2 regions of the Halomonas sp. IOP_6 genome follow, and region 1 is predicted to be linked to the other one. Evidence: predicted binding sites of a transcription regulator. Region 1 holds the regulator's gene; the other holds the start of a gene.

The links. Region 1 encodes LexA, which represses DNA repair genes until DNA is damaged. Its sites were predicted from a motif close to TACTGTNTANNTANACAGTA; they were not measured.
Region 2: a site for LexA is predicted at 3,794-3,813, ahead of K7H08_RS16680 (LexA family protein). Genes of this name have one in related genera too.

Annotation. Positions count from the first base shown of each region.
Region 1 covers NZ_JAIRBO010000015.1:30,712-38,287, reverse strand. The annotation lists gene K7H08_RS17855 (ribonuclease J) at 1-259, opposite strand, end outside; gene purU (formyltetrahydrofolate deformylase) at 536-1,390, shown strand; gene K7H08_RS17845 (energy-coupling factor ABC transporter permease) at 1,476-2,147, shown strand; gene lexA (transcriptional repressor LexA) at 2,208-2,885, opposite strand; gene K7H08_RS17835 (TetR/AcrR family transcriptional regulator) at 3,213-3,890, shown strand; gene K7H08_RS17830 (L,D-transpeptidase family protein) at 3,868-4,389, shown strand; gene nagZ (beta-N-acetylhexosaminidase) at 4,471-5,481, shown strand; gene K7H08_RS17820 (hypoxanthine-guanine phosphoribosyltransferase) at 5,550-6,128, shown strand; gene ppsR (posphoenolpyruvate synthetase regulatory kinase/phosphorylase PpsR) at 6,138-6,971, opposite strand; gene ppsA (phosphoenolpyruvate synthase) at 7,253-7,576, shown strand, end outside.
Region 2 covers NZ_JAIRBO010000012.1:1,147-8,722, reverse strand. The annotation lists gene prmB (50S ribosomal protein L3 N(5)-glutamine methyltransferase) at 1-749, opposite strand, end outside; gene K7H08_RS16695 (Smr/MutS family protein) at 920-1,486, shown strand; gene K7H08_RS16690 (patatin-like phospholipase family protein) at 1,496-2,536, opposite strand; gene K7H08_RS16685 (alpha/beta fold hydrolase) at 2,571-3,449, opposite strand; gene K7H08_RS16680 (LexA family protein) at 3,914-4,339, shown strand; gene K7H08_RS16675 (Y-family DNA polymerase) at 4,336-5,682, shown strand; gene K7H08_RS16670 (sodium-dependent transporter) at 5,644-7,107, opposite strand; gene K7H08_RS16665 (M20/M25/M40 family metallo-hydrolase) at 7,265-7,576, shown strand, end outside.

The DNA of each region.
Region 1 (7,576 bases):
CAAACTTATGGCGCAGCAATCCCGCCGCTAACGGCGTTGCAAAAATAGGGCAATTCCACTTAGGCCAGAGCCACGCCACGGCGCCAATATGATCTTCATGGCCATGGGTAATGTAGAGTGCCTTTGGGGTAATGTTGAGTGCTGCTAATGTATCTGTATTGGGCACCTGCAGTGGAGAATTAGGTAGATCTTGGCGAATCATCATGCCGCAGTCGACGGCGATCCACTCATCATCGTATCCATACAGCGTAAGGTTCATTCCAATTTCACCACACCCACCTAGCGGCAGTAGGCGCAGGGGAGGGCGACGGCGGGGACGAAGTTGAACGCGTGGTGGGTGCATCAGTAATGAAAAGCCTAAAAAGTAAGGCCTTAACTATACGGGAAGGCAGGGGCGGGTAACAATCATCGTGGCATTTGGCTGCGGTGCTTCCTTGATAAGCATAAGGTACACTATTTCGCCTATATACCGCTTACCTACCGCTGGTAGGTGCTTGTCGAACGTGCCGTTAAAATATGTCAAGAGTGTTTATTTATGTCTCATTATTACCGTTTGGTGGTTTCTTGCCCTGATCAAGTGGGCATTGTGGCGCGTGTCTCAAGCTTTATTGCTCAACAAGGTGGTTCTATCACTGAAGCAAGCCAGCATTCTGATCTTGAGACTGGCCGATTCTTCATGCGATACGAAATTTTGGCAGATTCGTTGGGTATGTCGGCGGAGGCGTTACGTAGTGCGTTTGAGCCGGTGGCTAAAGCCTTCAATATGCAGTGGTCGCTCGTCGATACTCAAAAGCGTAGGCGTGTGGTGTTGATGGTGTCGCGGGAGTCTCACTGCCTGGTTGATCTGCTTTATCGTTGGCAGGCTGGGGAGCTTGATTGCGATATTGTCGGGGTTATTTCAAACCATGAGGATATGCGATCACTCACTGAGTGGTATGGCATTCCTTACCATCATGTGCCCGTAGATCCTGATAACAAGCAGGTTGCTTTCGAGCAGGTGCAAACTCAGATTGATAGCGCAAGGGCTGACTGCGTTGTGCTGGCACGTTACATGCAGATTTTGCCACCTTCGCTCTGCTCACGTTACGCGGGACGGGTGATTAACATCCACCATAGCTTCTTACCCTCTTTTGCCGGTGCTAAGCCCTATCATCAAGCTTACCAGCGTGGCGTTAAGCTAATCGGTGCTACCTGTCACTATGTCACTGAAGAACTGGATGCTGGGCCGATTATTGAACAAGATATTCATCGGGTAAGTCATTGCCACACGCCAACGGATCTCGTGCGTTTTGGGCGCGATGTCGAAAAAGCGGTATTGGCGCGTGGTTTACGATGGCATTTAGAAGACCGAGTATTAATCCATGGCAATAAGACCGTGGTGTTCAGCTAAGCATGTTGTTTAGATACGCAGAGTTTTTAGTCAATTCAATTTTACAGCTGGCTTGTCGTTAGCTGACGGGTAGATAGGGGCATCCATGTCTTTCGCGCAAAGTGTTTTAGCTCCCTGGGCATTGTTGCTGACGTGGTTGGTATCGTTGAGCGTACTTGCATGGATGATATGGCTGCGCCCTTGGCGAGTACTGATAGGCGATGTGGCTCTTCAGCATCGGTGGTTAGCCGCGACGCTCGCTGTAGTGTTGATGTGGCAACTGCGTGCTCAGGCAGTCGATTGGCTAACCCTGCACTTAGTATTCACTGTCTTAATGACGTTGGTATTCAAAATGCCTCTCGCATTAATCAGCAATGTGCTGATTAATGTTGCGATGTCAGCTATTGGCCGCAACGAATGGGTGTTACTAGGCGCTAATGTATTGGTAACCGGCATTGTACCTGCGGTCATTACCGGTTTGGTATGGCGATGGGTAGATCGGCGCCTGCCGGATAACTTGATGATCTTTCTATTCGTATGCGGCTTTTTTGGCGCAGCGCTGGCAACACTGGCAGGAGGGTTGTCGGCGGTCTTGCTAATCATGGTGGCGGGTACCGACTCTGAAGCTGTGTACTTAGCCCAAGAGTATGCGCGCTTCTTACCCCTGTTAATGCCCTCCGAGGCTTTCATCACAGGGATGTTGCTCAGTATTTTATTGGTGTATCACCCGAGTTGGGTAGCTACGTTTAATGATCGTCGCTATATAGACTCTCAGTAACATTGCGATAGCCGGTGAGTATCTCTATCGAGTGCCTCACCGGCATTTACACTTACTCGCTTATCCCAGTGCTTGGCCGTTACCGCCACGTATGACACCAACTCCCACCCCTTCGATATCCAACTGCTGCGTGCGTAGGTCAATTTCTATGGGCGCAAAGTCGTTGTTTTCAGCAATCAGCGTCACCGTATGGCCCTGTCGTTTAAAGCGTTTTACAGTTACTTCATCTTCTAGCCTTGCCACCACAATCTGGCCATCACGAACCCGGTCGGTGCGATGCACGGCAAGAAGGTCGCCTTCCAGTATGCCAACATCCTTCATTGACAAGCCTCGCACCCGAAGAAGGTAATCCGCTTTGGGGGTAAAGTATTCAGCGGGGAGTGGGCAATAACGATCAATGTGTTCCGCTGCTAGAATCGGGCTTCCTGCGGCCACTTCGCCAATGACAGGTAAGCCATTGGGTAGTGGTTCTACGTTGGCGGCAGGCGCTGTTGCCGAGACATCACTGACATCCTGCGGTTCCTGATTAGGCAGTCGAATCCCCCGCGAGGTATTGCGAATGATGCGGATGGCACCTTTACGCTCAAGCGCTCGTAAATGCTCTTCAGCAGCGTTAGGGGAGCGAAAGCCTAGCGCTTTGGCAATTTCTGCGCGGGTTGGCGGATAGCCAAATTCAGACATCGTTTTAACAATAAAATCAAAAACATGCTGTTGACGAGCAGTAAGTGGACGCGACATAACAAACTCCAAAAAATTAAACAAGACAGTGGCTACATGTCGGCTTAAACAGTATGTGGTTAAGTATACAGTATGTTGCTCTGTCCAGTACATGCTAGAGCGTTTCGCTATGGCATGGGAGTCGTTATGCGAATGGTGTCAGGAGTGGAGATAAGAACGGTAAGTCTGAGGGGCTCTGTCGACGGAGCGTCTGATGGCAGGCGTTTGAATAGGGGCCTAGGGTGTATTTGAGCGTTGGGTAAAAAGCTAAAGATAAGTGATTGAGCCAAATAGCGTTATGGCATAGTATTTAACGATGTTTTAAACACTCGTTTTCTGGAGGGCGCTATGGCGCAATCTGATACGGTAACACGTATCCTCGATACCGCTGAGGTGCTGTTTGCCGAGCGTGGTTTTGCCGAAACATCGCTACGCAATATCACCAGTAAAGCGCGGGTCAATTTGGCGGCTGTCAATTACCACTTTGGTTCTAAAAAAGCGCTTATCCAAGCGGTGTTTGCGCGCTATTTAGACCCCTTCTCGCAACGTTTTCATACGGCGCTTGATGAGCTGGAAGCGCAGTACAACGGTGATGTGATTCCGCTTGAAGTGCTGTTGGAAACAATGGCAAGCACGGTGCTGGCAGTGCCTGCTGAGCGCAATAGCCTGAAGGTGTTTATGCGTCTGCTAGGGTTGGCGTATAGCCAGGCACAAGGGCATTTACGCCGTTATATCCAACAGCAGTACGGAGACGTATTTACCCGCTTTACTGAACTCGTGCGCCAGGCAACGCCAGATTTACCTGATGCTGAGCGTTTTTGGCGACTGCATTTCATGTTGGGCACCGTGATTTTTACGCTGTCGGGTCTAGATGCGCTGCGAGACATTGCTGCGAAAGACTATAATGAGCAAGTAACCGTCAGGGATTTGGTAAGACGTTTACGCCCTGTCGTGGTTGCTGCCATGAATGCTCCGCTACCGCCTGCTGCTGATGAAGGACATTATGCGAACGCCCACGCTAGCTGAACTACCCCCGCAGAATGGTGGTTGGATAGACATCAATATCAAACAGCAGCAGCTATGCTGGTGGCAAGGGCGTACGCTGCAGTACACGTGCTCTGTATCCACCGGTGAGAAAGGTGTAGGACAGCAGGAAGGTAGTGGTCAAACCCCCCTGGGATGGCATTATATCCGCGCATCGATAGGGGGCGGTTTAGCTGATAATGCTGTTTTTCGGGGGCGACGGTGGACTGGGGAGGTGTTTACGTCGGCGCTTGCGGCGGAATTCCCTCATCGTGATTGGATATTAACGCGCATTTTGTGGCTCTGTGGTTTAGAGAGAGGAGTGAATCGCGGCGGGGATGTCGACACTCAGCGTCGCTTTATCTACCTTCATGGCACGCCACCTGATCAACCGATGGGTGTGGCTGCTTCACATGGGTGTATTCGGTTGCGCAATGACGATCTGCTTTATCTTTTTGAGCATGCGCCGCCGGGCACACCTGTTTGGCTTCATAATGGCTAAGCGTAGGCAGCTTATTATTGATTTTTTGACACGAGAGATTGATCAACTAAAATTGACGGCCCTTTTGTTGGATCCATCACAATGACTCAATCTTTAGGCCCGGTCATGCTTGACCTTGAAGGGCCGCGATTAACCAAAGCTGAAAAACATCTTTTGATGGACCCTGCTGTGGGCGGTGTCATTTTATTCGCTAGAAATGTCGAGAATGCTTACCAGGTTAGAAAGCTTTGCAGTGATATTCGTCGTGTTCGCGGCGAGCTGTTACTTGGTATTGATCAAGAAGGCGGTCGCGTTCAGCGAATTAAAGAAGGCGTTACTCGCATGCCAGCCATGGCACGCATTGGTGATCAATTCGCTGAGGATTCGGCATCCGGTCTTGCACTAGCAAAAGATGCGGGTTGGTTGCTGGGGATGGAAATGGCTGCTTGCGGTCTGGATATCAGCTTTGCGCCTGTTTTAGATGTCGAAAGTGGCATCTCTAGCGTTATCGGTGATCGTAGCTTCAGCACCGACCCTGCACACGTCGCTGCGCTGGGTCAGTGTTTTATCAACGGTTTGCATGAAGCGGGTATGGCGGCGGTAGGTAAGCATTTTCCTGGCCATGGTGGCGTTGCCGCTGACTCCCATGTGGCGTTACCTGTGGATGACCGTCCGCTGGCGCTTATTAAACAGCGCGATCTTGTTCCGTTTAGCCAGCTTGCTACTCAGCTTGATGGTGTTATGCCTGCCCATGTTATTTATAGTGCGTTTGACTCACGTCCTGCTGGCTTCTCACCTAGCTGGTTGGGAATGTTAAGAGAGTCCCTGGGGTTTAAAGGTTGTATCTTTTCAGATGATTTAAGCATGGCGGGTGCTCATGAAGCGGGTGACCCGAAGGAGCGCGCCAGTGCTGCCCTTGCCGCAGGATGCGACATGCTATTGGTCTGTAATGACCGCTCTGCAGCGTTAGACGTTGTTGAAGCATGCCAAGGATTACACAGCAAACGACCAATCAAGCTACGCTATGGGCGAGCCCGTCCAGATGTGGATGCGCTAACGGCGCTTGGCCGCTGGCGTCGTACCCATGCCAAATTAGAAGCGTTGGCGAACTAACCCCATCTTTTCTTAAATTATTTCGTTTTTAAGTCACTGACTAGTTAACCTCTTCTTGGAGTAACCCGATGTCCAAACTGGATAAAGAGGCGCTTGAGTCGCTTGACTCAATGCGTGAGCTGATGGATAACGCTGACTGCTTAATTTCTCAAGAACAAGTTGAGCGCGCACTGGATCGAATGGCCGAGGCAATTAGCAAAGATCTAGGGGATAAGTTGCCGGTTTTTTACTGTGTTATGAATGGCGGCTTGATCACTACAGGGCACCTGCTAACTCGATTAGGTTTCCCTCTTGAGGTTGATTATCTGCACGCGACCCGCTATCGCAATGAGTTGCGTGGTGGCGAACTTTTTTGGCGTGTTTCTCCAGAAATTCCCATGGCAGGGCGCCACGTAGTCATCGTCGATGACATTCTTGATGAAGGCTCTACGTTAGCCGCTATTCTTGCCTACTGCGAGGAAGCCCAAGCGGCGAGCGTTACAACGGCCGTGCTGGTGGATAAGCAGCATGACCGTAAAGCGGTGCCTGGCTTAAAAGCCGATTACTGTAGCCTAGAGGTTGCAGATCGTTACGTGTTCGGCTTTGGCATGGATTATAAAGGCTACTGGCGTAATGCCCCTGGAATATTTGCTCCCAAGGGCATGTGATGTTCTGGCCTAGCGGGGCGAGAAGCGCCTGGCTAGGCCTGTCTCCGCAATCATTCGGGTTGATATCTCTTCTACTGAAAAGCGTGTCGTATCGATAAACGGGATGTGCATCGAGCGATATAGCGACTCAGCCTGTTCAACTTCTTGCAAACACTGATCCATTGAACTGTAGCGGCTGTTTGGACGGCGCTCGTTGCGTATTGCTGCTAGCCTGCGAGCATCAATTGTCAGACCAAACAGCTTGTGTCTATGAGGAGCCAGTGCCTTGGGTAGTTTTAAACTGCCATCTTCATCCAGGTCATCTTCAGTTAATGGGTAGTTAGCTGCTCGAATACCAAATTGAAGCGCTAGATAAAGAGAGGTGGGTGTTTTTCCGCAACGTGAAACGCCAACCAGAATAATGTCGGCTTTATCGTATTGGTGCGTTCGTGCGCCATCATCATTATCTAGTGCAAAATGGACGGAATGGATGCGATCCATGTAGACATCATCGCTACCAATCGAGTGCGTTCTGCCGACGCTGTAAGAGGAGTGTGTTTCTAGCTCTTGCTCTAGGGGTTCTAAAAAGGTAGAGAAGATATCCACCTTGAAACCTGAGGCCTGTCGAATGACGTTACGGATATCCTGATCCACAATGGTATCAATGATAATCGGCCGATGGCCGTCACGGACGGCGGTAGAGTCGATTATTTCCGCTAAAGCTTGAGCCTTTTCCAGCGTATCAATGTAGGGCTTTGTAAGCATATTAATTTCAACATCACTAAATTGAGCTAACAGGCTACGCCCAAGGCTTTCTGCCGTAATGCCAGTACCATCAGAAATAAAAAAGGCTGTTCGCTTCATCGCTAAATCCGTCAATAAATAAAGTTGCTATTGTGGGGTGAGGCGTGGGTTAGCACAATCGTTGCCAAGCCATTCACATTGCAGTTCGTTTTAACGCATATTTAATAAAAATTACCTCATTAAGACTACATAAAAAGCCCTTTATTGCACTTTGTTGTAAAAATCCTCCACTCCGTTCGCTATTAGACCAATGGCGAATGCGGTGGGGCGATGCTAGTGTGACATGGTCAATTAGAGTCGGCCTGTCAGGTCGCAAAGCAGTCTAAAAGCGAGGGGGTTGCGTGGAAGAGTACATTCTATGGTTCGATCAGCTAGGTATGGCAGACGTCGAACGTGTGGGTGGTAAAAACGCTTCGCTTGGCGAAATGATCTCGAATTTATCAGGTGTGGGCGTGACAGTGCCGGGTGGATTTGCCACGACGGCCCATGCCTATCGTGAGTTTCTCTCTCACGAAGGGCTAAATGACCGCATCAACGCCACCCTTGCTCGCCTTGATGTCGATGATGTTAAGGCGTTGGCAGAGGCTGGCAAGACTATCCGCCAGTGGATTATTGATACGCCACTTCCCCCTGCATTTGAACATGCTTTACGCGGTGCCTATGAG
Region 2 (7,576 bases), on a different contig from region 1:
CCGTCGTTACCAGCGCCTAACGCCAGGGCAGGTTCATGGCGGAACTCGGCAGGCATGGTGGCCAGATCACGCGCATCAACATAAGGTGGGTTAGATACGATCAGGTCAAAACGCTGCCCTTCCAGGCTATCAAACACATCGGATTCGACGGCCCGCACGCGATCACCAACGTCGTGACGCGTAATGTTTTGACGAGCAACCGCCAAGGCATCCTGGCTAATATCCGCCAACGCCACCTCGCAGGTAGGCAACACCAATGCAGTGGCAATGCCGATGCAGCCAGAACCGGTACATAAGTCTAATACTCGGGCAGGCGGTTCTTCCGGGAACCATGCAGCAAAGCCGTCTTCAATCAGCTCGGCAATGGGCGAGCGCGGAATTAGCACGCGTTCGTCAACGCTGAACGGGAATCCTGCAAAAAAAGCTTCGCCCAGTAAGTAAGGCAGCGGGCGGCGAGTCGTCACCCGCTCTCGCGCCAAGCGAATGATGCGTTCGCGCTCTATTGGCAGCAAGCGGGCATCCAGCACAGCTGGGTCGACATTCCACGGTAGGTGCAGTGCGCCTAAGCAAAGCGCAACGGCTTCGTCCCAGGGCGATTCCGTGCCATGCCCATAGTGCAGCCCCGCCAGATAAAACTCGCTGGACACCCAGCGTAAGTAATCGCGCAGTGTAAAAAGCTCGCTCACCAATGCCGATTCCGGCAACGAAAGCATTGAGTGGGAGGTCTCATCATTGAGATGCGTGGTCACAGCGACTCCTGGCGTGTAAAAAGTTCATGGAAGGATTGTACCTTTGACGCCGTCTGGTTCACAGCGCGTGGTTCACAGTGAACGGTTCACAGCAACGACAAGCTCGCTATACTGTGCTCTTCTCAATTATGCTTATTTGTTAACACTTCATTTCTCTATTTGAGCCGACCATGACGCGACATCTGCCCAACGATGACGATATCAGTGCCTTTCGCCAAGCGCTGCAGGCAGCAGGCGTGCGCCGTATTGCCAGTAATCAAGCTGATCCCGGCAAGCCTAAGCGCAACGACGAAGCTGCCCAGCAAGCACGTCGACAAGCGGCGGTAGAGAGCAACACGCTGCAAACTAGCGGTCGCACGTCCGACGGTCGAGTAGAGGCGGTACGCCCCTCAGAGTATCTGGAATTCAGCGTGCCCGACCTGCCCTGGCGCACCTTAAGCCAGTTAAAACGTGGCCAAACCGCTTGGCAAGCGGGGCTGGATTTACACGGCTATACCCTAGAAGAAGCGAGGATTGAGCTTGAAAGTTTTTTGCGCGACGCCGCTGCACAAGGCATGCGCTGTGTTCTAGTCGTGCATGGTAAGGCCTGGGGCACTACCTCAGACTTTCCGGTGCTTAAAAGCCATACCAATGCGTGGTTAAGAGAGTGGCCCGGCGTCTTGGCGTTCTGTTCCGCCACCGATATCGATGGCGGTACAGGCGCGGTGTATATTCTGCTGCGCAAGCGCGGGCAGTAGATGGCTATGTCACTCGGTCGCATCCGAAGCAATGCTAGGCATGCGGCGCTCTAACGCTTCATCAGCAAGATGCCGCCCCAGCCGAATTAATTCGTTGGCCCGGTGAAACTCGTAAGTGCTGCAAACAGTTTTGGGAATTTCGATCAATACATCCGGCGGATAGCCTGCGATTTTATACTTCGCGAGCGCCGCCTGGGTGATATCAAACGACTCTAGAATCATATCGAGCTTACCCCACTCACGCCGACCACGCAGGTCAACGGTTTCATCAACATCGCTCTCTTCACCATTGCTGCCCCCCAGCCCATCCCACAAGCGGCGCGTGGTAGCACGCACATCATCCATCCAACCGCCAATATTGGCATCGCGGTCGCGCTCTAACGCGGTGCGGCTGTCGCTTGTATCTTCGCTGGGTAACAGCTCCTCTAAGGTGACCGGTTGTGGGCTGTGCGCCGTCACGTTAACCGCCACGACAAAATCCGCTTCGTGGGCGGCTAATATCGGCATCATCGGCAGTGGATTCAGCAAGCCGCCATCAACGAGTACCTGGCCACCCACATGTACTGGGGTAATGACACCCGGCACGGCAATAGAGGCACGGATTGCCTGGAGTAAAGGGCCATTTTGAAACCATACCTCACGCTGGCGAATCAGATCCGTCGCGACGGTCGTCACCGGAATAGGCAGGTCTTCGATCAGCATATCGCCGACCAGCTCTTCAAGTTTGCTCATGACTTTATTCGCTCGCATGGCGCCCATCGGACTCCAGGTCACATCGACCAGCTTGAGCACGTCTAAATAATCCAGGTTACACACCCAATCCCGGTATTCAGGCAGCTTTCCAGCGGCATAAATACCAGCAATTAGCGCGCCCATAGAGCAACCCGCAATCGAAATTATCTCGAAGCCGCGTGCTTCCAATGCTTCAATAACACCGATATGAGCATACCCCCTAGCTCCCCCACTCCCCAATACCAGTGCAACCTTATTACCGCCATTCAAGCAGCTGCTTGCCACAGGTGTTTTAACAACATGCGCTACTTTTTTCATCGTCATCTTCCTAACGTGAGCAATCAGGTACCCGCTACGCTTGCTGACTGATTGTGCTGGCCACGTGATGAACCGCCTGGGGTTCAAGGTGCAGATGATGGCCACCCGCTAGTACATGGCGCGTTAACTGTGGTACTGCTTGGCGCGCTTTTTCTGCCCAGTCCCGCTCGCCTAAAATACCCCGCTCCCCTTCTATCAATAGCACTGGGGCTTGAATCTCCGCCAGTAGTGACAACACTTGCTGGGGCGTAAAGCGCACCAAAGAAGGCTTTAACAAACGGCTATCAGTACGCATTTGCACATGCCCATCGGCAGTGGCCTGGGTGTTGCGCTCGACAAGTGGCGTGGCGGTGATGCTGTCCAGCGGCGTGACACCTCCGGCTACCCGCGCGGCAACTGCACTCTCAACATCGGGATAACGAGGAGGACGGGAAAGCGGCCGCCTATAGGCCACTAGCCCTTTGCGTAGTTGGCTGGCAGTCTCTTCGGCAGGTGTGTTTAGCGCTCCTAAGCCATCTAACAGAATTAGCTTATCTACCCGCTCAGGCAGCGCTGCCGATACTAGACAAGCTACGGCTGCCCCCATCGAGTGAGCAAGTAGCGTCGCCTTTTCGATCTCTAATGATTCCATGGTATCCAGCACGTCGTGGGTATAGTCCCATAGTGCATAGTCGTTTCCTGCAGGCGCATGAGCTGAGTGCCCGTGACCACGGAAGTCGATCGCCACAATGCGAATATCCAGTGCTTTCACCAATAGCGGCGCCAGCCGACTGAAGCTCGCCGCGTTGTCTAGCCAACCATGCAGCGCCACCCAAGTAGGCGCAGTGCTACGCCCCCAGCTAAGCGCCGCCAGCCGACCATTCGCCAGGGAAAGCGGCTGCGCAGCGGTACCGACGTGGGTCGATTCATTCATAAGCAGGATCTCTTAAAAGCCGGATAACCAAGCAATGTCATATACGTCAGATGACGCTCTAGGGCGTAAACGTTACCATGCTAAGCGCAGCGCATCTGCCGCTTTATGCGGATAACGCTTGCGTGCTGCGACTACTGCGAAATGCTCTTAACGATGATGACCAACAGGAAAATGACCATGAAACCACGTCGTGACACCCGTGCTCGCAACCTTGTGTTCTTGATTACCGTGATAAGTGCGTTGGTGGTTGGCCTGTGGCTTGCTCGCTGAGCCAATAGCCCCCAGGCCCCCAGCGTTGAGCGTCGCTTGCAATTTTCTCCCCATGAATAAATACTGCTTACAAATACTGTATATAAACACACTATTTATTCATGAGGATGCCGACGATGCCGTCCCACCCCGCCGCTTTAAAAACAACCACGTTTGCAACAAGTACGTTTACAACGAGTACATTTCCGACAACGATGGTTGCGACAGCCCTGCCGTTAACCTCTCAGCCGTTGCCATTTCCAACGTTATACGGCCGCGCTGGGTTTAGCGGCTTCCCTTCACCTGCTCAAGATTACGAACCACGTACGCTAGATCTCAATGAGCGACTGATTAAACACCCCAACCACACGTTTTACCTCACCGCCGCGGGCGACAGCATGGAAGGCTGGGGGATATTCGAAGATGATTTGCTGGTGGTAGATCGCAGCATACCGCCCCGTTTAGGGCATATCCTGGTCGCCATGTTTGAAGAGGAAGTACTGATAAAGCGTTATGCACTCTATCAAGGCACGCCACACCTCTGCTCGGCTCATCCTCACTATCCACCGCTACCGTTAGAAGAGACAAACTGCCAGCTATGGGGTGTGGTACGCGCCGTGGTGCATGAGTATTTGCCATGATTGGCCTTGTTGATGCCAACAACTTCTACGTGTCATGCGAGCGGGTGTTTAATCCTGCGCTTGAAGGCAAGCCCGTTGGCGTGATGTCGAATAACGATGGCTGTGTGATCGCCCGCTCGGCCGAAATGAAAGCATTGGAAATCCCCATGGGCACTCCCGCTTTCCAACTGGAAGGTTTGCGCCGACGGGGAGAGATTCACTTATTGTCATCTAACTACGAGCTGTATGGTGACATGTCCGCACGACTCGCCCAGCTACTGCGGGATGCCTGTCCAGACGTCGCGCCTTACTCTATTGATGAAATGTTTATCTACCTGGATGGCTTCAGCGACACTCAATGCCAAACACTCGGGGAAGTTGTGCGCCGCCGTGTTCGCCGCTATTTAGGGCTACCTGTATGCGTAGGGCTGGCACCTACCCATACGCTAGCCAAGCTCGCTAATCACGTTGCCAAACAGCAGTCTCACTACCAAGGCGTCTGCCTACTCACTGCCAACAGCCCGACCACTACGGCGCTGCTTAAACAGCTGCCGGTGAATGACGTATGGGGCGTCGGCAGACGCCTAGCAGAACGGCTTGCGGTGAGTGGTATTCGCACGGCGTGGCAGTTGCGGGAGTGCGATCCAAAGCAACTTCGCAAACGATTTTCAGTGGTGCTTGCGCGTACAGCGCTAGAGCTACGTGGCACCTCATGCTTGGAAATGAACGCATTAGAAGAGCCGCGTCAGCGTATTATGACGTCACGCTCTTTTGGCCAAGCAACCGGCGTAAAAGCGGAATTGCACGCAGCGCTGCGCCGCCATGCTCAGCGCAGTGCCGAAAAACTGCGCCAGCAGAAAAGCCTTACTCGCGCCGTATTGCTATTCCTAAACACCAACCGCCATCGTAAAGACCAGCCTCAGCTTTCACCTAGCGCGATGATTCCCCTAGCCTCGCCAAGTGACGATACCCGCATCATTTTAGAAGCCGTCCGCGAAGGGTTGGAACAGATGTATCGGCCGGGTTTTCAGTTTATGAAGGCCGGTGTCATGCTATTGGACTTAGTCGATGCACAGCAGTATCAGCTTTCGCTGTTGCAGCCTTCACATAAAGCGCACCCGCACTTGATGAACGCCGTTGACGCTATTAATCAGCGCATGGGGCAAGGCACGATTCGCTTTGGAATGACAGAGGCGGAAGCACCGTGGCAGTTGCGCTGTGCGCACCGCTCTAACCGTTACACCACCTGCTGGGACGAACTCATGGAGGCAGGCACTCACCCTGGCGCCATTGCAGCTGCCAGGGTGAAGCGTGAACAACAGCGGCTAGCGCGAGCTCAGCGCTTGGCGCAGCCGAGGGCTTAGGATCTCCCCCACTGCAACCATGACCACCAAAACCGCTAGCAGCCACGGCCAATGCACCGCGAACGAAACTTGGTAAAGCCCCAAGGCATCAGCAAAGATAACCAAAATACCCAACGGACTAACGTAACGCACCATGGTCATCCATAGCGCATAAGGCAACGGTGCAAGGCCTAATTCATCGCGGAATGTCTCACTTTTCAGCACAAACCCCGCCAACACGACCGTACCCAATCCACCCAGCGGCATCATCCAGCGCGAGGTCAAATAATCCAGCCAGTCAAAGAAGTTTTTACCCGCCAGGGTCCAGTCAGCGCCCAGGTTAAACGACAGCATCGCCAGCGTGCTGATCAGCCATAGCACGATGCCCGTCGCCCAAGAGGCAGACTTACGGGTCATGCCTTTGTTATCGCATAACCACGACACCGTGGCTTCCACCATCGAAATAGACGAGGTCAGCGCTGCCATCGAGAGCATCAAGAAAAACAGAATGCCAAATAGCGTGCCCATTGGCATCGCCTGGAAGGCCAGCGGCAAGCTCATAAAGATAAGCCCCGGCCCTTCACCAGGATTCATACCGTTAGCAAAAATGACCGGGAAGATCGCCAACCCCGCCATTAACGCAACCACGGTATCGGCAATGGCCACGCTTACCGTGGTACGCCCAATTGACGCACCTTTGGGCAAGTAGCTACCGTAGGTGAGAATTGCACCGGATGCCAACGACAACGTGAAAAAGGCGTGGCCCAACGCCGCCAGCATGCCTTCACTAGAGAGGCTTCCCGCGTTAAACGAGAACAAGAAGCTCACAGCCTCACCAAACCCACCAGAAAACACCCCGAAAATAATCAGTAGAATGAGCATGAGCACCAGCCCGGGCATCATCCAACTGACATTTTTCTCAATACCTTCCTGAACGCCTTTGCCCACAATCACCATGGTCAGCACTGCCACCAGGGTGCTCCAACCGCCCAGAATGAACGGGTTGGCATTATTGGCCCCAAAGACCGCCGCCATATCATCAACGCTACTGCCCGCGAGGCCGCCGGTGAGCATTTTCCATAAATAGGAGAACGACCAGCCAGCTACCACGACATAAAACGACAGAATCATAAAGCCGCAGAGCATGGCCATCCAACCAATCAACGACCAGGCAGAGGAGCGGCCAGACTCATTGACGACGCGCCGTATCGCATCAATCGGGCTGCCGCGCCCACGGCGACCAAAGGCAATCTCGGTCATCATCACCGGTACGCCGACGGCTAAAATGCACGCCAGATACACCAGCACAAAGGCTCCACCACCATACTCCCCGGTGATGTAGGGAAATTTCCAAATATTGCCCAGCCCCACCGCCGAACCGGTGGCTGCCAGCATAAAGCCCCAGCGGCCCAGCCACTGAGTGCGAGGTTGCCCAGAAGACGCCATGACCTTCCACCTTGTCAGAAAAAAGCGCCTATCCTAGAGGATTTTATAACCAAAGCCCAAAACTCTTGTCTCACTAGGCGAACCAGCCATGCGCATCTGAAGCAAGAATCTGGCAGACTAGTTAGTGATAAACACCCCCCAATGGAGAGAGCTTAATATGAGCGACAGCGCCAAACCCTGGACGCAACCCATGCCCGACGCGCAATTCAACATCATGCGCGACATTCTTGCCGCCCCTAGCCCAGTAGGCCTGGAAGGCGCAATGACCTACGGCGTACTGAAGCCTTACTTCGAAAGCTTCGCGCCCAGCGGCTGGCATCTGCATCAGTTTAAAGGCAATGCTGGCGTGGTACTGGATACCCATCCTGGCCGCGATGACATGTTCAAAGTGATGATCATCGGCCATGCAGACAAAATCCGCATGCAGGTTCGCTCGATTGGCGAAGACGGCAAGATCTGGATCAACACT